2 regions of the Enterococcus sp. AMC1251 genome follow, and region 2 is predicted to be linked to the other one. Evidence: predicted binding sites of a transcription regulator. Region 2 holds the regulator's gene; the other holds the start of a gene.
What was found. Region 2 encodes HrcA, which represses chaperone genes, less so after heat shock. Its sites were predicted from a motif close to TTAGCACTCNNNNNNNNNGAGTGCTAA; they were not measured.
Positions count from the first base shown of each region.

Region 1: a site for HrcA is predicted at 2,219-2,245, ahead of groES (co-chaperone GroES). Genes of this name have one in related genera too.

Region 1 is NZ_CM177098.1:1,142,672-1,154,708, forward strand. It holds gene AC4BBR_RS05280 (ABC-F family ATP-binding cassette domain-containing protein) at 1-171, opposite strand, end outside; gene AC4BBR_RS05285 (redox-sensing transcriptional repressor Rex) at 388-1,053, shown strand; gene AC4BBR_RS05290 (CPBP family intramembrane glutamic endopeptidase) at 1,117-1,785, opposite strand; gene AC4BBR_RS05295 (hypothetical protein) at 1,873-2,055, opposite strand; gene groES (co-chaperone GroES) at 2,278-2,562, shown strand; gene groL (chaperonin GroEL) at 2,626-4,254, shown strand; gene AC4BBR_RS05310 (putative mucin/carbohydrate-binding domain-containing protein) at 4,706-7,393, shown strand; gene AC4BBR_RS05315 (TraX family protein) at 7,578-8,327, opposite strand; gene AC4BBR_RS05320 (Cof-type HAD-IIB family hydrolase) at 8,558-9,412, shown strand; gene AC4BBR_RS05325 (hypothetical protein) at 9,517-10,158, shown strand; gene AC4BBR_RS05330 (MerR family transcriptional regulator) at 10,251-11,009, opposite strand; gene AC4BBR_RS05335 (DUF1827 family protein) at 11,196-11,552, shown strand; gene AC4BBR_RS05340 (ABC transporter permease) at 11,604-12,037, opposite strand, start outside.
Region 2 is NZ_CM177098.1:1,409,734-1,421,770, forward strand. It holds gene hemW (radical SAM family heme chaperone HemW) at 1,031-2,200, shown strand; gene hrcA (heat-inducible transcriptional repressor HrcA) at 2,462-3,505, shown strand; partial or broken gene grpE (nucleotide exchange factor GrpE) at 3,529-4,110, shown strand; gene dnaK (molecular chaperone DnaK) at 4,182-6,011, shown strand; gene dnaJ (molecular chaperone DnaJ) at 6,208-7,374, shown strand; gene AC4BBR_RS06545 (helix-turn-helix transcriptional regulator) at 7,431-8,372, opposite strand; gene AC4BBR_RS06550 (energy-coupling factor transporter transmembrane component T) at 8,653-9,540, shown strand; gene AC4BBR_RS06555 (ABC transporter ATP-binding protein) at 9,513-11,189, shown strand; gene AC4BBR_RS06560 (ECF transporter S component) at 11,182-11,871, shown strand; gene AC4BBR_RS06565 (DUF4430 domain-containing protein) at 11,895-12,037, shown strand, end outside.

The DNA.
Region 1 (12,037 bases), 270 kb from region 2:
GGCATCAGGTGCATCGATACCAGCAATTATTTTTAAAAGAGTAGATTTACCAGCACCATTGCGACCGACTAAAGCGATTCTACTATTTGTACTGATCTCCATTTGTATGTTTTCAAACAAAGTGTCTGCGCCGAAATATCGGGCAATCTGGTTTGCTTGGAGTAAAATCATTTGGTATCCTCATTTCTATTTCAATAACTTTAGTGTAGCACAAATTGATTGAAAAAAGCACCTGTCCTACAATCGGACCAAAATTTTTGCTTGATAATTCTAAAAAGTTCAAAAAATAGTTCATTTTTTTGAGCGATAAGATTGCTTTTTATTTGGAATAACTGCTATTATGAGAAGTGGATATTTGTGTATATTTAGAGTATTGGAGGTACGATTGTGAAAGACCAAATTATTCCAAAAGCAACGGCAAGACGCCTTCCCCTATATTATCGTTATTTGAGAATTCTGCATGATGCAGGCAAAAATAAAGTTTCATCTACTGAACTAAGTGAAGCGGTACAGGTAGATAGCGCGACGATTCGACGAGATTTTTCTTATTTTGGTGAATTAGGTAAGCGTGGTTATGGATACGATGTAGAGAACCTGATGAATTTCTTTGCAAAAACGTTGAATGATGATGAACTAACAAATGTAGCATTGATTGGTGTAGGTAACTTAGGAAGTGCCTTACTAAAGTATAAATTTCATCAAAGCAATAGTATTCGCGTTAGTTGCGCTTTTGATGTCAACGACGATATTGTCGGTAGAATTGTTGATGGTATTCCGGTTTATCCAATGACAGATATGATGGAACAGATTCGTATTCAGCAAATCGAAGTGGCAATTTTGACTTTACCAGCCAGAAAAGCCCAAGAAGTTGTCAGTCAGTTAGCAGATGCTGGAGTGAAAGGTATTTTGAATTTTACGGCAGCTCGATTAGTCTCACCTACAGATGTTTTGATTCAAAATGTCGATTTGACGAATGAACTACAAACCTTGATTTACTTCTTACATCACGATAATGAATTAGTCGATACTGAAATTGACGATGAAAAAGAATGATTTGAAAACCCCAGGAAGTGCATTTTTACAGAAAATGCACTTCCTGGGGTTTTATGTTTAAGTTTATTTAGGTAATTCAATATTTCCATAATGCAATACAAGTTGAGCGATCACAACGATGGTATTCATTCCACAATGGGCAATGATAGAGGTCCAAATTTTACCAGTCATTTTATAAAGGAGAGCAAAAAAGAGTCCCATGCAAAAGTAAACAAAAAAATGACCATCTTGATGGATAACAGAGAACAAAGAGGAGCTAATAATAGCCGAGAACCAAAATCCAGTATATGTTTCAGTTAGACTAATCAAAGAACGACGAAAAATAAACTCTTCCATGATAGGCCCGCCAATTGTTGTTGCTAGAATAAATAGCGGATTCGCTAAAATAACCTTGATAATATTTTGTGTATTTTGCGAACTAGGATCAACACCTGTAATAGTTGTTTCAATGCTAAAAACAATAGCTTGGATGATCATTGCTAAAAAAATACCACTGACACCGAGTAAGAAGATAAAAACTGGGGAAGTCAGTGTAGCTTGTTTTTCTACCATTGTAACGGCAGTTTTTTTATTTTTGATATACAGCCAAATCATCAAACCAGCACCTAGAATATAAGTAAACGTCGTACCACCGATTATAACTTCAGATGAAAAGGATCTGAAGATAAAAGGAGAAAAGAAGACGAGTCCATATATAATAAGCATTAAAAAGCTTACTTTTCTAATAGACATATTTGTAGACATAAAAACAGAAAACTCCTTTCAATAATTGCAGAATATAAAAAGTATACCATAGCTAGTGTTTTTTTTAGCAGATTATCATTTTTTTCGATTATTGCGATATCCCAATAGTAGAAAGATAAATACGAAGAAAAATGCTGCTTCCCATATTGTAGTAGTCCAGTCAAAACGTCTACTTACTCCAAAAAAGAAGTTCCCGACATTGGCAATAATTAAATAAAGTCCTGTGGACGTAAGAGCCCCTATGATTCGTTGTTTCATTTCAATCGCCTCTCTTTCAGTTCTTATTTTACCATGAAATGGAAGATAGAGAAGGAATATGTCGAACCATGTAAAGAAACTTATTTTCTTTGAACAATTATTTAATAAATTTAGTCAAAAGACTTGCAAAACGAAAGGGAAATGAGTATTATAAATAGTGTAGTTAGCACTCGTTAACTAAGAGTGCTAAAAAAGAAAAATATTTTTTTGGAGGGATTTATTGTGTTAAAACCATTAAGCGATCGCGTCGTTATTGAAGTCGCGAAAGAAGAAGAAAAAACAGTTGGAGGCATCGTCTTAGCATCTGCCGCTCAAGAAAAGCCTCAAACAGGAAACGTTATCGCAGTCGGTGAAGGCCGTGTTTTAGAGAACGGTACAAAAGTTCCTGCCGAAGTAAAAGTAGGCGATACAGTCATGTTTGAAAAATATTCAGGTACAGAAGTTAAATATGAAGGAAATGATTATTTGATCGTTTCTGGTAAAGACATCATCGCGATTGTCGAGTAATTCATTTTTAAACGTAAAAAACATTTAAAATAGAAAAAATAAAATTTTTGAGGTGAAGGAATTATGGCAAAAGAAATCAAATTTGCAGAAGATGCTCGTGCATCAATGCTTCGTGGAGTAGATATTTTAGCAGACACAGTAAAAGTAACATTAGGTCCTAAAGGTCGTAACGTTGTTTTGGAAAAATCTTTTGGTTCGCCATTGATCACAAATGATGGGGTAACGATTGCTAAAGAGATCGAATTGGAAGATCATTTTGAAAATATGGGTGCGAAATTAGTTTCAGAAGTTGCTTCTAAAACAAATGATATTGCAGGAGATGGAACAACTACTGCAACAGTCTTAACACAAGCAATCGTTCGCGAAGGTTTGAAAAACGTTACTGCAGGTGCTAATCCCTTAGGCATCCGCCGTGGGATTGAATTAGCAACTAAAACTGCGGTTGAAGAGTTACACAACATTTCAACTGTTGTTGATTCAAAGGAAGCCATCGCGCAAGTGGCAGCTGTATCTTCTGGATCTGATCGTGTTGGACAGTTGATTGCTGACGCAATGGAAAAAGTCGGTAATGATGGTGTTATTACGATTGAAGAATCAAAAGGTATCGAGACGGAATTAGACGTCGTTGAAGGAATGCAGTTTGATCGTGGTTACTTATCTCAATATATGGTGACAGACAATGACAAAATGGAAGCTGCTTTAGAAAATCCGTATATCTTGATTACTGACAAAAAAATCTCCAACATTCAAGATATTTTACCGTTGTTGGAACAAATTTTACAACAAAGTCGCCCATTATTGATTATTGCAGATGATGTTGATGGTGAAGCATTGCCAACATTAGTATTAAATAAAATCCGAGGTACATTCAATGTTGTTGCCGTTAAAGCTCCAGGCTTTGGTGATCGTCGTAAAGCGATGCTTGAAGATATTGCTATTTTAACAGGTGCAACCGTGATTACAGAAGATCTAGGTCTAGAATTAAAAGATACAACAATCGAAAACCTTGGTAACGCAAGCAAAGTGGTTGTTGATAAAGACAATACTACAATCGTTGAAGGCGCTGGTGAAAAAGCAAGTATTGATGCACGTGTTCAATTAATTAAAAATCAAATTGCGGAAACAACTTCTGATTTTGATCGTGAAAAATTACAAGAACGTTTAGCGAAATTAGCTGGCGGTGTAGCAGTTGTTAAAGTTGGAGCCGCAACAGAAACTGAATTAAAAGAATTAAAATTACGTATTGAAGATGCCTTGAACGCTACTCGCGCGGCTGTTGAAGAAGGTATGGTTTCTGGTGGTGGTACAGCGCTAGTAAATGTTATTGGTAAAGTTGCAAAATTGGATGCTGATGGTGATGTAGCAACAGGTGTGAAAATTGTGATTCGTGCATTAGAAGAACCAATCCGTCAAATTGCTGAAAATGCTGGATATGAAGGCTCAGTAATCGTGGATAAATTAAAAAATATCGATTTGGGCATTGGTTTTAATGCTGCAAATGGTGATTGGGTAAATATGGTTGAAGCAGGAATCGTTGATCCAACAAAAGTAACTCGTTCTGCATTACAAAATGCTGCATCTGTTGCTGCCTTATTATTAACAACAGAAGCAGTAGTGGCAGATAAGCCAGAACCAGCAAGTGCTGCAATGCCGCCAATGGATCCTTCAATGGGAATGGGTGGCATGATGTAGACATTTAATTTGGGTTGAGATAAAAGGCGTCTAGCTCCGAGAACTGAGAAATAAGAAGAAATTCACGAAAGTGACACAAAAATATAGAATTTCAATTTTGATGTAATCAAAGCGAGGCGGAGTCGTTACGTTTATCTTGTTGTCTATTCAAATATAAAGTGTGAAGCAAAACTGATTTTTAGTTTTGCTTCACACTTTTTCATTTATTTTGATACTAGTTAATTAGTGAGAATGTGTGGACGCTCAATAGAGGACAAGCAATTAGATTTACCTAACGGTGAAGGAATCAATTGTTATCTGAGAGTGACATTAATGCGTAATAAAGAAATAAAAGAAAAAACAATATATATACTTTAACATGAATATATTTTTAAAAAATAACAAATGTTTTTTTGAATATTGATTTAGATACAACTTATTGTTATAATTTATTCATAAAGGGGGAATTTTAATGAAAAAAAGCTTGACATCTATTATTAAGATAATAGGTTTAACATTGTTGGTAAGTTGTTATTTAACTATTGGTGGAGGAGTGGCTTTTGCCGCGAGAAATGCACCTGGTGTTTATGTAACTCCCACTAATTCTCAATCATCAGATATAATTATGACTGACTGGAGTGGTATGGATACAACACCATATACTTATTGGGCTGTCCATAATTGGAATCAAGGAGGAGAAGCAGGTGGATATGCAGGTTTTCAACAACAATCTGGAAAAAGAACGGTTCATTTCTCTATATGGGATCCTATTTCAACAAATGAGGCTATAAAAGCTGAATATTTAGATTCTGAGTCAATTTCAGAAAGGTTTGGTGGAGAAGGTACAGGAAGAAAAGTATCTACTACGTATCCATGGCAACCTAATCAATGGTATACAATGTTGTTACGTTCGTGGAATGAACATTCTCACACTAAAGTAGGTCAGTGGGTAAAAGATTCAGATAATAACTGGAAGCAAATTGCTATACTAGATTTTCCAGTAGCCAATATAAATTTTAAATATGGTCAAACAATGTTTCAAGAAGATTGGGCTGGTACAGGACAACATAAACGTAGTTTCAAATTAAAAAATGGCTACGGAAGATCTTTAAAAGAGAAGAGATGGGTATCTTGGGATACACAAAAAGTTGAAAATCAGCATCGCAATGATCAAAATTGGAATGGTGGAGCAACAAATGATTATTTCTGGGCACAAGCAGGTGGCTTTGAAAATTCAACAATAGGTAAAGGAAAAACGTATAAAATTAACCAACCAAGTGAACCTAAAATAAATGATATTTTAATAGATAGTTTTAATGTGAAGCACACTAAAAATGAATTTTCAGTTGATTGGAAATTAAAATCAACTAGTACACCTCAATTTAAAGCAACTATTAAAGTGAATAGAAATGGCAAAACGCTAAAAATAATTGATTCCATACAATCGTATAAAAATAGTGTTACTGATAAATTTTCAATAAATGCAGGAGATCAAATTCAATTAACAATTACTGATATTTTTGATCAAAAGAAAGATTTTTATTATTCTGAGAAAGTCCCTGAAAAAAATTCATATGAGATAGTTCTAAAAGGATTAGGAGACAAAGTATTCTCGAAAATAAATTTATCGTTAAATAGTAATACTGCAGTTATCGATACAGCATTAGGAAAGCCTCATACTTACTTTTCTGACAAATATGCTGGGATAACGATTAACGATCGAAATGGTGTAGAAAAATACAACCATGAATATATTGGAAATAAAAATTATTCGGCAAAACAAGATAAAGTAACAATGAATATAGGTGATTATATTACGTTATATCATCGTGAGTACAAAAATCGATTGATGATAGAGGATACAGATACGAAACTTCACTTATCAACAAATGAGACGATTACGTATCAAGTAAAAGAAAATGGAATAGAAGAAGCAGATAGTGCGTCAACACCTCAACCTAATCCCAATAAAGGTTCTCATTTTCAATACACATTAAAAGGATTAGGAGACAAAGTATTCTCAAAAATAAGTCTATCGCTAAATGAGCACACGGCAGTTATCGATACAACATCAGGAAAACCTCATACTTATTTTTCTGATAAGTATGCTGGGATAACGATTAACGATCGAAATGGTATAGAAAAATACAACCATGAATATATTGGAAATAAAAATTATTCGGCAAAACAAGATAAAGTAGCAATGAATATAGGTGATTATATTACGTTATATCATCGTGAATACAAAGATCGATTGATGATAGAGAATATAGATACAAAAGCTCACTTATCAACAAATGAGACGATTACGTATCAAGTAAAAGAAAATGGAATAGAAGAAGCAGATAGTGCGTCAATACCTCAACCTAATCCCAATAATGGCTCTCATTTTCAATACACATTAAAAGGATTAGGAGACAAAGTGTTCTCAAAAATAAGTCTATCGCTAAATGAGCGCACGGCAGTTATCGATACAACATCAGGAAAACCTCATACTTATTTTTCTGATAAGTATGCTGGGATAACGATTAACGATCGAAATGGTATAGAAAAATACAACCATGAATATATTGGAAATAAAAATTATTCGGCAAAACAAGATAAAGTAGCAATGAATATAGGTGATTATATTACGTTATATCATCGTGAATACAAAGATCGATTGATGATAGAGAATATAGATACAAAAGCTCACTTATCAACAAATGAGACGATTACGTATCAAGTAAAAGAAAATGGAATAGAAGAAGCAGATAGTGCGTCAATACCTCAACCTAATCCCAATAATGGCTCTCATTTTCAATACACATTAAAAGGATTAGGAGACAAAGTATTCTCGAAAATAAGTCTATCGCTAAATGAGCGCACGGCAGTTATCGATACAACATCAGGACAGCCCCATACTTATTTTTCTGATAAGTATGCTGGGATAATTATTAGAAATCGCATGGGTTTTGAAAAATATGACAATGAGTATATTGGAAACAAATTTTATGTGGCAAAGCAAGACAAAATCACATTGAATATAGGCGATTATGTTACGTTATATCATCGTGAGTATAAAGATCGATTGATGATAGAAAATACTGATGTAAAAAAACTCTTGCCAACAAGTGAGACAATTACGTATCAAGTAACAGAGAATGGATTAGAATATTAGCAAAATAATCTTTAAAAGATGCTGACAAAGAAAAGTAAATAGGGAATGTTTTTGAGAAAAAATAGACACTCTAAAGCAACAGCGTGAAAAAGTTAGGATATATATGTGAATGTCCCGAAAATCTTACAAAGCCTTTATAGGGCATTGTAAAATTTCGGGACATTTATTCTAAATTATTCATTACTTAGGTGAAATAAGGTACAATAAAAAATTGCTGAATACTAAACAAAACCACTAAATGAACAGGATAAAACCAATAAAAAAAATATTTCCACTGTTTTCCGCGTTTGCCATTATAAAAATAGATAAGCACAAAAGCAATTAGTCCAAACAAACTATTTTGTAAAAGAACTAAAGCACCGAAAATACATTTTAAAAGGAGGAAATCTCTAAATAAATACAAAATGACGATCAACAAAACGCCAATCCATCCACCATAATCAGTTTGTAACCACTCAGCAGAGAAAATCCCAGTTCCTACTACTATAATAGAAAAAATGTTATTTTTAACAGAATGATTCTTTAACTTTTCCAATCCAATAATGACGAATAACCCAATCAATAAGGTGAAAAAGACATTTTGATTTTCCAAATCAATTAGTTGAAGTGAAAAGGCTAAATCATAAGGTATCTCAGAAACTAAAGCAAATAAAAATAAACGGATCATATATTTTTTTGTATTCGAAGTATGAATAAACCCTTCTACGAGTAAAAAACAGAATATAGGGAAAGCGAGTCTTCCAATCATGATGAATATAGGAAAAACAGTTTGACTCGATTCAATCAGATGAGTAAGGTTAGGTTCAACTGAATAGGGAACAGATAACGTTAAAAAAGATTGAAAAGAAATAATTTTTGCAGTATGATCTAGCAGCATAGCAATAATAGCCAGCCATTTTAGTTGACTACCTGAGAAAAAGCGCTTGTTTTCCAATCATTTTCCTCCTTACAATATATTACTCAGATAGTTCATTTTATCATATTTTAAAAACCTTGTATTAACAAATTTGATTTTAACAGTGAGGAAATAAAACTCTGATAAAAGATACAAATTAAAGTAGAATTTTATGCTATACTCAAATAGTTGAAATAAAAATGTCTCTCTCTTTTTATAAAGTAAAGAGCAAAAAAATAATGAATCAATAAGGAAAAGGAGTTTAGACAATGAATATTGTTTTTTGTGATATAGATGGAACATTTCAGGATATAGGCGGAGAAGTCCCACAGATCAATTATGAAGCGATTTATGCTTTACAAAATCAGGGCGATCATTTTGTTTTTATTAGTGGGCGTGGTTATGCACAGTTGACAGAATTAATGGCTGAACTAGAAAGAGAATGCGATGTTATTTTTAGTAATGGTGGCGGATGTAAATTAGTTGGTAAACCCATTCAGTTTAATCATTGTTTATCACTAGCTGAATGCGAAAGGGTCATCGCTATTTTAGAAGCACGAAATATTTTTTATCATATCCATACAAATGAAGGAATCATTTTGAAACCAGTTGAAAATTATAAAACAAATATTTTAGCATTAAGAAAAAAGCTTGAAACAATGGGTCAGACAGGTAAACAGATTATGGATTTTAAAGAATCTTTCTTTAAAGAGCAATGTCAGCATGTAGGAGAGCCACTTACTTATTTAACTGAGCATCCTGAATTAAAAGTGATGAAAATAGAATTGATGGAAGCAAGTGATGAGGAGCACGAAAAATTGCGTGAATTATTGAGTAGTGAGTCAGCTGATGTTTTTTCTTCATTTATACAATGCTTAGAAATCGTTAATCCCAATAGTAGTAAAGGGAATGCAATTAAAGAGTTTATGAAAAATTACCCTGATGCGCGTAGTTATGGTATCGGCGATGGTGAAAATGATTTAGCCATGTTGGAAGTTGTAGATATTCCAGTTGCAGTAGGGAATGCTAAAAAAATTGTGAAAGAGAAGTGTCAGGTAATTATCGATGATTGTCTAGATGGTGGGGTCGGCAAATTCATTTTTGAAGAAATTATCAAAAATTGAAAATGTAGTTTGTCATTGATAATTGTATAGGATAAAATAAAAATAAATATTTTTGATAAAATGGCATACTTAGGCAATAGACTTTTAAATTTGGAGGAGTAACAATGAAAGAAATAAAAGAGAATATCGACCATGATTTAGAGTATTATCAATCGGGTGTTAGGCAATTATATATGAGACATTATCAAAGGTATGTATTCAGTCTGCTTGCGTTCATGTTGATAACGATTTTTGGAATGGGTTTATCCGAAACAATTGTTAGAATGTTGCTGGTACTGTTATTTTTAATTGAGATAGGATTGGTTGTCTACCTTCTTCGTTATTTACGTGTGGAGGCTTTTGAAGCGTATTATCAGCAAATTCAAGAGAAATTGCCGACTGAGTTTCAGAGAATGGAATCGATTGAAGTTCAAGAAGATGATCAAGCGTATTACTTTTTAGATGATCAGGAGCTATTTATAAAATTGAAAAAGAAAAACTCCAGAAACTTTCCATCAAAAATCAGACAATATACACTATTAGTAGGCTTCACTGAAGAGTTAGACAAGAAAATATTGGAGCAGCCACTACAATTTTTTTATTATGATATCACGCAAATTAAGTATGCTGCTAGTTATAAACAAGAGCTGTTAAAGAATGCTAATTTTATTATGAAACGCAGAAAACAAAGACTTAAATCAGCAATTGTAACGACATTATTTCTGGTTTTATTAGGGCTTGCATTCTTCGGGTATTTTAGTAATTAGAATAAATAATGTCGATAGCTTGAATGTTAAAATTGTTACTGCTTTTAAATAGGAGGCTGGGAAATATTGCATCCCAGCTTCTTTTTATTTCTCTATTTTGCGAAATTTTGAATAATTAAATTTAGTGTTTGAGCAGCGGAAGCACCTGCTTGTTTATCGTAGTAAGCAGTAAATCGCTCATCACCAACATACATTTGTCCTAATCCTATGTGCATTTCAGTTGAATAGACAGGTGAAGTGAAATGTAGCCATTCTTTATGCTTTAAAAATACAGTTTCAGCTATTTTTGAATGATATTCTTTGGTGTCCATCACAATTTTTAACGCTTCAAACATTTCTTTTTCAGCAATTTCCATTTTACTAAAGTCTTCTTCACTTAGATTCAACCATTTTTTATTGGATAAATTCACTGTTTTTTTCCCATATTTTTCTCGGATTTCTTTACCGTATATTTGTTCATTTTCTTGTAGTTTTTCTTGTTTGAATCCTATAAACTTTTCTTTGTCAGTCATTATTATTTCTCCTTTTTGATAGCGTAATGTTCTTTCTACAGTGAGGATCAGATGATCGATCTGCCGGCGCTTTTCCAATAATTGTCGATGATGATTCTGTAACGCGCGTTTAGAATCATAGTTTTGCGTGTTTAATAATTTTTGGATCTGTTCTAATTTCAAATCCATTGAACGGTAAAAAAGAATTTGCTGCAGCTTATCGATTTCTTTTGTTCCGTAAATTCGGTAACCAGAGGAGTTGATTCGCGCTGGTTTTAAAAGATCAATTTCATCATAATAACGTAATGTTCGAGTGCTGATTCCGGATAGTTCAGCAACTTTTTTGATTGTGTAGTCCATCTGTTTTCCTCCTGTATGAAAATAGTATAAACCTTTACTTAACGTGAAGGTCAAGCGTTTTTTATAGCATAACATATTTTTTCTTTTTTATGAAAACTCATATTTTGATTTACAAAAAGTCAATGAAAGAGTAAAATTTTTATATGATGTGATCAAGATTTAGGGTATAAAAAAGGGGTTAAGCGAATGAAATTAATTGAGACACCAATCAACAGAAATTTAGATTTAGAATATTTTTATCCAAATATCACTAAGTTTGTATTTGGCACAAAAGCAATTAAATTTTTTAAATTATATGCACTAGACCGTACTCAAATTGTCTACGCTGAGGCATTTGATAAGATAGATATTATTATGATCAATACTAAAAAGAAGATTAGCAAAAAAGAAATTGATTATGTAATCAAAAAACTTTTAAATACAACTAGAGAAAAAGTAATGGTTCATGTTGGTGTTAAAAATGAAATGCAACAAAAAGGGTATTCTTTTAGTGCGCCTAGAAAAGATATCATTGTAATTCAAAAAAGTGTCGATCCTTCATAACAATACCCCTCTAGAAAAAGCTGAACAGCAGCTTTTTCTAGAGGGGATTCTTTAACTGTTGCTAGCTGATTTTTTGATGCTAAATTTTAAACCATGATGTTCTTTTTTTATTACCATTGCTAATAAGAAAAAGCTGAAAGTAAAAATCAATAAAATAAGTGTATTGAATTGAATATTAGTATAAAAATCATTGTTGAATTGTCTTGTATTTCCAATCAGTGTGCAATTCCTCATATACCAATAGGTTGGTGTAAAAGAAGCCACTTTTGTGACAATATCAGGTAAAATTTCTGCAGGTACAAATACACCACTAACAAAAGAACTACCTAGAATAAACACATTATTGATTCCAGAAATCATATCTGGATTACTGATAATTCCGCCAATTAGATTACTAAAAGACACAGCAACAATGAATAGAAGTAATGTGTTCAAAATAAAATACGCACTATGCTGATCAAAACTACTTTTCGTGACCAAAAGAA
Region 2 (12,037 bases):
TATCCTAAACGAAAAAATACAGGATGAAAAGGAAGGGGATTTAGCTAATAAAAGAGTTGGCGATTGCCAATGAAGATTTACTTATGCGAAGACGATCTATTAAAACTATGGACAGATTTATGGCTATAGTTACAATAAGTGTTTCTATTTTTATTACGCATTTTTTTACTAAAAAGGTATCACTGGTATTGAAGAGACATTTGTTGATTTAGTAATTAGAGAAGCGGTGTATTGAAAATATTAAAAAGTAGTATTTGATGGGAACTCTGAAGGAAGCATTTTCTTTGAAGTTCCTATTTTTTGAAATTTTGTGTCTGTTATATTCTCATCATTTTTGGCAATAAGTGCAGGAATAAAACACGTTCATTCCAAGATGTGTAAAGTGTATAATGATATTTCAGTAAAGCTTTCCGTAAACTGGGAGAGGTGAAAATCAAATACGGTTTGGTGTCTCAAATAATGAGTAGATTAAGAAAGAAGAAAATGAATGTGACTACTAAAGATGCACTAATCCAAGGGTTTGAAGGTTTAAACAAGAATACATTAAATGTCTGGTTAATAAAGATAAGAAGTAGCAATTAATTTCATGAGTATGTCATTAATCCTACTCATAAGTCAGTTTGGATTAATGCAATTCTTGAAATGGAAGGTACACGAGAGAGGTTACTGAGTTAGAAAATGACAAAAAAATATGTTAAACTAAAAAGTAATAAAAGATTGGTTTGGCACGAACTAATTCTGTTTTTTCTGTTTTTAGTTTCACTTTTCGTAAACTATATTTATCTTCAATTCACGTAGTTTGAATGTATAAGGGTGAGTAAAGTTATGAAAGTAAGATTTGATGATTTTAGAGGATATTATACTGAAAGGTATATAAGAACAGATCAGTCTGATCATGATCCTATTTCTGGAAAACGAAACAAAAAGTATTGGATGAAAGCTTAAAAGATGCTTGATTTGTAAATTCGTGAATTGAATATAGCTATCTGAAAAGTAGTATGGTTTTGTATTTTGAAAGGAATAAAAATAGATGATAAATGATAAAAAAAATAGTAATAACAAGGTCGGAGCCTACTTACATATCCCATTTTGTGAACACATATGTTACTACTGTGACTTCAACAAAGTTTTTTTAGAAGGGCAGCCTGTAGATGAATATATTCAAGGTCTTTTGACAGAAATTCGCTTGACGAAAGAACAATATCCAAGCCTCGATACTGAAACAATATACATTGGGGGTGGGACGCCAACTTCACTTTCAGCAGAACAATTGGCTGTTTTGCTGAAAGGCGTGCGGGAATTACTGCCGTTTAACGATAAAAATGAATTTACTGTTGAAGCAAATCCAGGAGATTTGACTCGGGAAAAATTACAAGTGATGAAAGAATATGGCGTGAATCGATTATCAATGGGCGTACAAACCTTTGATAATCAGTTGCTAAAGAAAATCGGACGCAAACATACAGCAGAAGATGTCTACGATACGATGAAATTTTTGGAGAAAGAAGATTTTTTAAATGTGAGTATCGATTTGATCTACGCCTTACCTGGTCAAACCTTAGAAGATTTTAGAGATACGTTGAAACGTGCGATTGAACTTGATTTACCTCATTATTCGCTCTATTCATTGATTTTAGAAAATAAAACAATGTTTATGAATTGGGTTCGTCAAGGTCGTTTGCACTTGCCAGATCAAGAAGTCGAAGCTCTGATGTTTGAAGAAACAATTATTGCAATGGAAAAAGCTGGACGTCATCAATATGAAGTCAGTAACTTTTCTTTAAAAGGGCAAGAAAGTCAACATAATTTATTGTACTGGAATAATGAACACTATTATGGATTTGGGGCGGGAGCAAGTGGTTATTTAGGGCACACTCGTTACCGTAATCATGGTCCAATCCAACACTATTTAAAACCATTAAGAAAAAATCAACTGCCTACAGTTGAAACAGAGATATTGACACTAAACAATCAAATGGAAGAAGAACTTTTCTTAGGTTTACGAAAAATGAGTGGTGTTTCAAAATTTCGTTTTAAAGAGAAATTTGGTTTATCTTTAAACCAAGTTTATAAAGAGATAATTCCAGAGCTGGTTCAAAAGGGATTGCTAATAGAAAACGAGAGCCATATTCAACTTACTGAAAAAGGACTTTTTGTAGGGAATGATGTATTTGAGGCATTTCTTTTAGATGTAGAATAATAAAGTCTAGTTTTTTAGAGGTTGGGACAGAAGAGCTTATTTCCGAAGGGGTGCTTCTGTTCCCACCGTTTATTCGGATTCTAGGTGACTGAGACATAACTCACAGAGTTATGTCCCAGTCACTTTTTTTCTCTGTTAGCACTCGGTGTTGAAGAGTGCTAATTGCGCATGTTTTTCTCTTGACATTTATCTGAGAACTTGCTATATTAATAAATGTATTAGCACTTGATCAGTATGAGTGCTAATGGAGGGTGGTAACTTATGATAACGGAAAGACAAAAGAATATTTTGCGACTTATCATCCAAGGGTACACAAATACAGGTAATCCTGTAGGTTCAAAGAAATTAATGGAAGAAGGAATCAAGACGAGTTCTGCGACCATTCGTAATGATATGAAAGCTTTAGAAGCTTATGGTTTATTGCTTAAAACTCATTCGTCTTCTGGTAGAATTCCTTCGATGGATGGTTATCGCTACTATGTGGATCATTTGTTGAGGCCAACTGAAGTCGAACATGATGAGTTAGAAACAATTCGCCATTCGTTTGGGAAAGAATTTCATGAAATAAACGATATCATTGAACAATCAGCTGAAATACTTTCTAATTTGACTAGTTACACGGCTTTTTCATTAGGTCCTGAGGTAAAGGAACGAAGATTGACTGGTTTTCGAATTGTTCCATTAAATGAACGTCAGATCATAGCGATTATCGTAACGGATAAAGGCAATGTAGAAAGCCAAGTATTTGCGATTCCATCATCCGTTTCAAGTCAAGATTTGGAAAAGATGACTCAAATAATCAATGATAAATTAGTGGGACAACCATTATTGACGGTTTATCATCGTTTGCGTACAGAAATTCCCATGATTTTACATCGTCATTTTCAAACCCCAGAAGGCATGATGAATCTATTTGATGCAATGCTTGGACACGCTTTTGAAGAAAAAGTTTTTGTCAGCGGACGTATGAACCTTTTAGACTTCGGTGTAGAGAAAGACATTGACCAACTAAAATCTGTTTATACTTTTATGAAAAATACGAATGAGATTACACATTTGTTGACAGCTGATGAAGAGACAGAAACGCAAATAGCGATTCGAATTGGCTCAGAAATAGGAAACGATTTACTTGACCATATGAGCATGATTACAGCAACTTATGAAGTGACTGGCCACGGTAAAGGGACGATTGCTTTGTTAGGTCCTACAAGTATGCCTTATTCAAAAATGTTTGGTTTGGTGGATGTTTTTCGCCATGAACTAGCTTCAAAACTTGGTGCTTATTATCGTTCTCTAGATGAATAAGTAAAAAGTTGAAAATATAGAATTCTAATAATTCTACGGAAACGAGAAGGGAAGTTGCCAGAGTGAGTAATAAAAAAGAAACAAATGAAGAATTAAAAGATGAACATTTGGAAGCTATCGATGATTCAGGTGTTTCTGAAACAGAAGCTGAGATGACAGAATTAGAAAATGTCAATGCTGAATTATCAGAAATGGAAGATAAGTTTTTAAGAGCACGCGCTGAAATTGCCAATATGAGCAATCGTTTCAAAAATGAGCGTGAATTGCTTGTTCGTTATCGTTCACAGGATTTAGGTAAAAAATTACTACCTTCGATCGATAATTTAGAGCGCGCGATGGCAATAGAAGTCGATGATGAACAAAGTGCAAGTTTGAAAAAAGGTGTCGCGATGGTTCTTGAAGGATTACAAGCTGCATTGAAAGATGAAGGTATCGAAGAAATCCCAACAATGGGCGAAGTTTTTGATCCTAATTTACATCAAGCCGTTCAAACGATTCCTGCAAGCGATGAAACACCAGCAGACACAATCGTCGAAGTATTACAAAAAGGCTACAAATTACATGACCGCGTTTTACGAGCAAGCATGGTTATCGTTGCCCAGTAGCAACAGAAAACAATGTTTGCATTGATATAAATAAAAAATTAACTAAAAACATAGATTGGAGATTATTAATTATGAGTAAAATTATTGGTATTGACTTAGGAACAACAAACTCTGCAGTTGCAGTTTTAGAAGGCGGAGAAGCAAAAATTATTGCAAATCCAGAAGGAAACCGTACAACACCTTCAGTAGTCTCATTCAAAAATGGCGAAATCCAAGTTGGTGAAGTTGCAAAGCGTCAAGCTGTGACGAATCCACATACAATTTCCTCAATCAAACGTCACATGGGTGAAGCTGGTTATAAAGTAGAAGCAGATGGTAAATCTTATACACCACAAGAAATTTCTGCAATGATTTTACAATATTTAAAAGGTTTTGCTGAAGAGTATTTAGGTGAGAAAGTTGATAAAGCTGTTATCACTGTTCCAGCATACTTCAACGATGCACAACGTCAAGCAACAAAAGACGCTGGTAAAATCGCTGGTTTAGAAGTAGAACGTATCGTTAACGAACCAACAGCGGCAGCATTAGCTTATGGTTTAGATAAAACCGATAAAGACGAAAAAGTTTTAGTATTTGACCTTGGTGGTGGTACATTTGACGTATCGATCCTTGAATTGGGCGATGGCGTATTCGACGTATTATCAACTGCTGGTGATAACGAATTAGGTGGAGATGACTTTGATAATAAAATCATCGACTACATGGTAGCAGAATTTAAAAAAGAAAACGGTGTTGATTTATCTAAAGATAAAATGGCTGTTCAACGTTTGAAAGATGCTGCTGAAAAAGCGAAAAAAGATTTATCAGGCGTTACTTCAACACAAATCAGCTTACCGTTTATCACAGCAGGAGATGCTGGTCCATTGCACTTAGAAATGAACTTGACTCGTGCTAAATTTGACGAATTAACAAGTGATTTAGTAGAACGTACGAAAACTCCTGTACGCCAAGCGTTGAAAGATGCTGGTTTGAATCCGTCTGAAATCGATGAAGTTATTTTAGTTGGTGGATCTACACGTATTCCAGCTGTTGTAGAAGCTGTGCGTAAAGAAACAAACAAAGAACCAAATAAATCAGTGAACCCGGATGAAGTAGTAGCAATGGGAGCTGCAATTCAAGGCGGAGTTATCACAGGTGATGTGAAAGACGTTGTATTATTAGACGTAACACCATTATCATTAGGTATCGAAACAATGGGTGGCGTATTTACGAAATTGATCGACCGTAATACAACGATCCCAACAAGTAAATCTCAAGTGTTCTCAACTGCTGCTGATAACCAACCAGCTGTAGATATTCATGTATTACAAGGTGAACGTCCAATGTCAGCAGATAATAAAACACTAGGTCGTTTCCAATTAACAGATATTCCTGCCGCTCCTCGTGGTGTGCCTCAAATCGAAGTAAGTTTTGATATCGATAAAAACGGTATCGTAAATGTACGTGCGAAAGATTTAGGAACGCAAAAAGAGCAAACCATTACAATTAAATCTTCTTCTGGTTTATCAGATGACGAAATCGAACGTATGGTGAAAGATGCTGAATCTAACGCCGAAGCAGATAAAGCACGTAAAGAAGAAGTTGACTTACGTAACGACGTTGACGCATTATTATTCACTGTTGATAAAACATTGAAAGAATTAGAAGGCAAAGTAGATGCTGATGAAGTGAAAAAAGCGGAAGATGCTCGTGATGAGTTAAAAGCAGCTGTCGAAGCGAACGATATCGAACAAATGAAAGAAAAACGTGATTCATTAAACGAAATCGTTCAAAACTTAACAGTAAAACTTTATGAACAAGCAGCGCAACAACAAGCGCAAGAAAATCCTGAAGCTGCACAAGGTGGAGCTGATGATGTTGTAGATGCTGACTTTGAAGAAGTAGAAGGCGACGATAAATAATCGTTAACAAGCTGGCAAAGACCAAAGTCATCGCTTTGGTCTTTGCCTATCTTTATTTGTAGATAAATATTAGCAAATTGAGGGAAGCTATTTTGCTTTTACTTAATTTGTGGTATGATTACAACGATGTTTTTATACCAATAAGTTGGCGTCGATCCTTTTTAAAATAAATGTAATAATAGTTGGAGGGGAACTAATGGCTACGAAAAAAGATTATTATGAAGTCTTGGGTTTAGCGAAAGGTGCTTCAGATGATGAAATAAAAAAAGCTTACCGTAAGCTTTCCAAGCAATACCACCCAGATATCAATAAAGAAGCAGATGCTGAAGAGAAATTCAAAGAAGTATCTGAAGCATATGAAGTATTGAGCGATCCTCAAAAGAAAGCAGCTTACGATCAATATGGTCATGCAGGGACTGATCCAAACTACGGCGGTGCTGGTGGTTTTGGTGGCTTCGGCGGTGGTGGATTTAGTGGAGGCAGTGGCTTTGGTGGATTTGAAGATATTTTCGATTCATTCTTTGGCGGTGGCTCTCGTAGTGTCGATCCGACTGCGCCAAGACAAGGATCTGATTTGCAATATACAGTCAATCTAAAGTTTGAAGAAGCGATTTTTGGTGTGGAAAAAGAAATCAAGTATAATCGCGAAGATAATTGCGAAACCTGTGGAGGGAATGGGGCTAAACCTGGTACTCATCCTGAAACTTGTCATAAGTGTCATGGCTCTGGTTCGATCAATGTTGAACGTCAAACGCCACTTGGCCGTGTGATGAGCCGTCAAACTTGTGATGTTTGTCGTGGTACTGGTAAAGAAATCAAAGAGCCTTGTCCAACATGTCACGGAACTGGACATGACAAAAAAGCGCATAAAGTGAAAGTCAATGTTCCAGCTGGAGTAGAAGACGGACAACAAATGCGTCTGGCAAATCAAGGAGAAGCTGGAATGAACGGTGGACCGTATGGTGATCTATACGTTGTATTCAGCGTAGAAGACAGTAATATTTTCGACCGTGAAGGTTCAGAAATCTACTATGACTTACCATTGAGCTTCGTACAAGCAGCGCTTGGTGATGAAGTCAAAGTACCGACGGTTCATGGCGATGTAAAATTGAAAATCCCAGCAGGCACTCAAACAGAAACAAATTTCCGTTTACGTGGCAAAGGCGCGCCACGCTTACGTGGCGGTGTTAATGGCGATCAGCACGTGAAAGTTAAAATCATCACGCCAAAAAACTTAAACGACGAACAAAAAGAAGCATTACGCACATTTGCTAAAGCTGGCGGTCAAACCGTAAGTGAACAGCAAGAAGAAGGTTTCTTTGATAAAATGAAAGATGCTTTTGGCGGTAAGAAAAAGAAATAAAATGAATAAGTTTTTCAGAGTGTACCGTAATTTAGTACAAGCTGAGAAGCTTTTTTTTATCTATGGTTTTGATAAAGCGTAAGCAAATTTTCGATACGCCGTTTCAATTCGGTTCTAACATGAGCCGGCTTTAGACATTCGCATTGACTGCCAAACCCCAAAAGTAAATTGTAGCTAAATTCATCTTCCGTAAAAGGAAATTCGACAATCAATTTCTCAGATTCATTAGAAGGATAAAACCGTAATTGTCCAAATTTATCAACTAACTGCTCTTTGATTTTATGCGTCACTTTGAGCGTCGTGATCGTAAAATTTCTACTGTAGAAAGGTTCCTTCCCTAATGGTTCCGCTTTAAAGTTTCGTAGAATAAATGTTGAAGAAGACAAGTTTAAATTAATCATTCTAGAAAGCTTGAAAGTTCTAAAATCATTTCTTTCTAAGCAATAGGCTTGTAAATACCAACTGATTTCCTTCAAAACAAGTCGATAAGGCTCAACAGTTCGTTCGGTTTTTCTCCCGTGATTATCTTCATAGTCAAAACAAAGTAATCGGTGTTGATCCATACTGGATTTAACGATTTCTAAAAAAGGTTGTAGCGTATTGTTCCTGGTCCAAGGCGTTAAATCGATTGCAATTTGGTTGGTTTTGAATTCAATTTCTTCTGAAAAATTCGCTGGAACAAGTGTTTTTATTTTTTCAAAGGTTTGATTTATTTGAATCGGAGAAATATTTTGTGATAAGCTCTCTAGTGCGATCAGTATAGAAGTGATATCAGAAGAGGTAAAAAAATTTTTATCTATTTTGTAATTATCCATAATTTGGATACCACCATTTAAGCCAGGGGAAGTAGCTACCGATATTCCAGATTCACTAAGAGATTGAATATCTCTGTAAATGGTGCGGACTGAAACTTCCAACATTTTAGCTAGCTGAGGAGCGCTAATCTGTCTTTTTTCTAATAAGATCATAGTGATTGCTAATAGACGTTCTGTTTTCATAGGAGCACTTCCTTTGTTTATTTAGGAGGAATCGTTCATCTTATTATAACGAAGAATTCTTCGTTTGGGTGAATAACAGGAGAAAAATTTTCGTGCAGGTGTGGATGATCAAGAAAAATTGACTTTCGCTATCTAGATTTATATAATATGAATGTTGCTTTAGGTTACAAACGCTATTATATTAATGAAGTAATGAGGAATTGAATGTTTCTAAAAGAACAGTGTAGGCTGTTTTTTTATTATCCAATAGAAAATACTGAGTAGAGAAAGGAAGTCTGATATGAATAAAGCGCTTTTTGAACAACGACATCCACTAGTCATTTCGAGCTATTACATAGTGGTGCTATTGATCGTAATGAGTACGACAAATCCAGTGATCATCAGCCTTTTTTTCTTTGGAAGCTTGTTCTTTCAGTTACTTTATTTGAAAGGAAAACCAAAAAAGATAGTGATTTATCCGTTGGTTTTTCTAGGGCTTATAACAGTGACGAATCCTTTATTTGTCCATCGAGGAGCAACCATATTATTTTTTTTATTGAATAAACCAATTACTAAAGAAGCGTTTGTCTACGGTTTTTTTATGGGTATGATGATTGCGACGGTGATCTATTTGTTTAGAAATCTTCAAGCGGCAATTGATTCAGAGCAATTTTTTTATCTTTTCGGAAAACGTTTCCCTAAAGCAACATTGATTTTAACGCTGGTTTTTCGTTTTATACCGTTACTTCAGCACTATTATCAAGACCTAAATCGAGTACAAAAAACAATTCAACGAACACATAAAAGAAGCTTTAAAGAACGCACGTCTTATAGTTTAGATTTATTTGGGAATTTATTTTCTTGGTCGTTAGAAAATGCGATGGAAACGGCAGATTCCATGAAGGCACGAGGTTTGGGCATTATGACCAGAAGCAGTCGACTGAGTTATCGTTGGAAAAAAATGGATACATTATTTTTGATCTTGGTTATTCTATCGGTTGCTTTTTTTATTTTAGGAAGGATAAATGGATGTTATCAATTTAATTATTATCCTTATCAGCAAAATGCGTATCTACTAGTACAACAAGACTGGGTAAATTACTTATTTCTTTTCATTTTGGCATTTTTTCCGTTTGTTAATCGGGTAGGGGAGGTGATCATTTGGGCTATCTTGAAATCAAAAATCTAACATTTCAATATGCTGGAAGCGATAAAATAGTCTTAGATGAGTTAACATTATCTATTGATCAAGGTGATTTCATTTTAATTTGTGGAGCTTCCGGCAGTGGAAAATCAACGCTACTAAAACTGTTAAAACCTCAACTAACACCTGCTGGAAAGCAGACGGGGACTATTTATCTGAACAATGAAAAAATCACGAATCTTCCAGCGCTTTTTACAACCAGTAAAATTGGCTATGTTATGCAGAATCCTGAAAATCAGATTGTGACAGAGAGTGTTTGGCATGAACTGGCATTTGGCTTGGAAAATATGAGTATTTTAGCTTCTGAAATGAAGAGTCGAATTGCTGAAATGGCTAATTTTCTCGGCATTCATGAATTACTTGAATCTAAAACAAGCGAATTATCGGGTGGTCAAAAGCAACTGATTAATCTAGCTTCTGTTTTAGTGATGAAACCAGATATTTTGATTTTAGATGAACCGACAACCCAACTTGATCCGATTGCTTCACAAAAATTTGTTGATATACTTGTAAGGTTAAATCGAGAACTGGGTTTAACGATTTTATTAGCTGAGCATGGATTGGAATCAATCTTTGCTCAGGCTGATAAAGTTGTTCTTTTACATGAAGGTCAGATGATTTTTGCAGATGAGCCAAGAAATATTTCCAATGAAATTAAGAAAGGTGGAACCGATCTTAGCCGTTTTATCGTAAGTTTACCGAGTGCTACGCAAATTTATCTGGAGAGTGGTCTGCAGGATAATTGTCCTGTTACGGTTTTAGAAGGGAAGCGGTTTTTAGCGCGGCATTTCTCAGCTACTATTATGTTGCAGGAAGAAAAACCTGACCCTGTTTCTCAGAATCTAGCAAGTAAAAGTATTCAATTGAAAAATTGTTGGTTCCGCTATGAAAAAAATGGTCGGGATATTTTAGCGGGGGTGGATTTTGAGATTCGTGAAGGAGAAATTTTTTCTTTAGTCGGAGGAAATGGGACTGGAAAAACAACCTTATTGAAAGTTATTGCTGGAATCAATAAATGTTATCGAGGGGCAATCTCAATTTTGAATCAGCCCATTAAAAAGAATCGGCACACTGTAGGTTATTTACCACAAGAGCCTCAAACACTCTTTATCAAAGACTCTGTGTTGGAGGATTATAGGAATTATTTAGATAGCAAAAAAATGGATGAACAAGAACAATTAAAGCAGATAAAAAACGTTGCAGATTTACTTGGACTAAACGAACACCTTATAAAGCATCCCTTAGATTTGAGTGGTGGAGAATGTCAACGAGCGGCGCTAGGAAAATTACTTTTAACCGACTCAAAAATTTTATTGCTGGATGAACCAACAAAAGGAATTGATAACTATGGGAAAAAACAACTGATCACATTATTAAAAAAGCTAGCAAAACAAGGAAAAACAATTTTAGTCGTAACCCATGATTTGGATTTTGCTGCAGAATTATCTGATCGCTGCGGACTGTTTTTTCAAAATAATTTACTGACAATAGCTTCGCCAAACGAGTTTTTCAGTCATCATACATTTTATACTACTGCAGCTAGTCGAATTTCTCGTGATACCTTTCGTTCTTTCGTCACAACCCAGCAAGTAATTGAGGCTTGCAAAGTAGTAAAAGGAGTTGGAGATGATTAAAAATAAGACGAAGCGGATTTTGTTCAGATCATCGCTTGTGCTACTATTGTTTGGTATAGGTGCGTCTCTGTTTCAAGCTAGTCAATACCAAGTGATTTCTATGCTGTTAGCGATTGGTGCTTGTTTTCCAATTTATTATCGCTATGAAAAAAAACAGATCAATAGTAAAGAATTAGTGTTAATTGCGATATTAACAGCTATTGCCGTTTTAGGCAGATTTTTATTTTATATGATTCCAGCAATTACACCGATGACAGCAATCATCATTATTTCAGGTATTTGTTTAGGATCTGAGGTAGGATTTTTAGTGGGTTCGTTGTCAGCAATCACATCAAATATGTTATTTGGTCAAGGACCGTGGACGCCTTTTCAAATGTTGTCTTGGGGGCTGATCGGTTGTCTTGCTGGCCTACCCTTGATACAGAGGGTACTTAGAAAAAGTTATTTTTTTTTAGCACTTTATGGCATCTTAGCTGGTCTTTTCTTTTCTTTCTTTATGGATGTATGGACAGTTTTTTCAATCGATCGCTATTTTTCTTGGCAGCGATATCTAGCATTATTGTTGACCGCTGTCCCCTATACAATTTCTTATTGTTTTGCAAATGCTTTTTTCTCATGTTTACTATTTAGATCAATTCAAACAAAACTTCAACGGATTTTAATCAAATATGATATAAAATAATTTAATTAAGGGAGGCACTAAAAATGAAAAAAATGATAAAAACAATGATGATCATTATGGTGATCTTTTTATTAGGTGCGTGTGATAAAACAACCGATAAAAAAGACACAACCAAATCAAGCGAAAACCAGCGAAACGTCACGATCATCTTGAAGGAAGACGACAA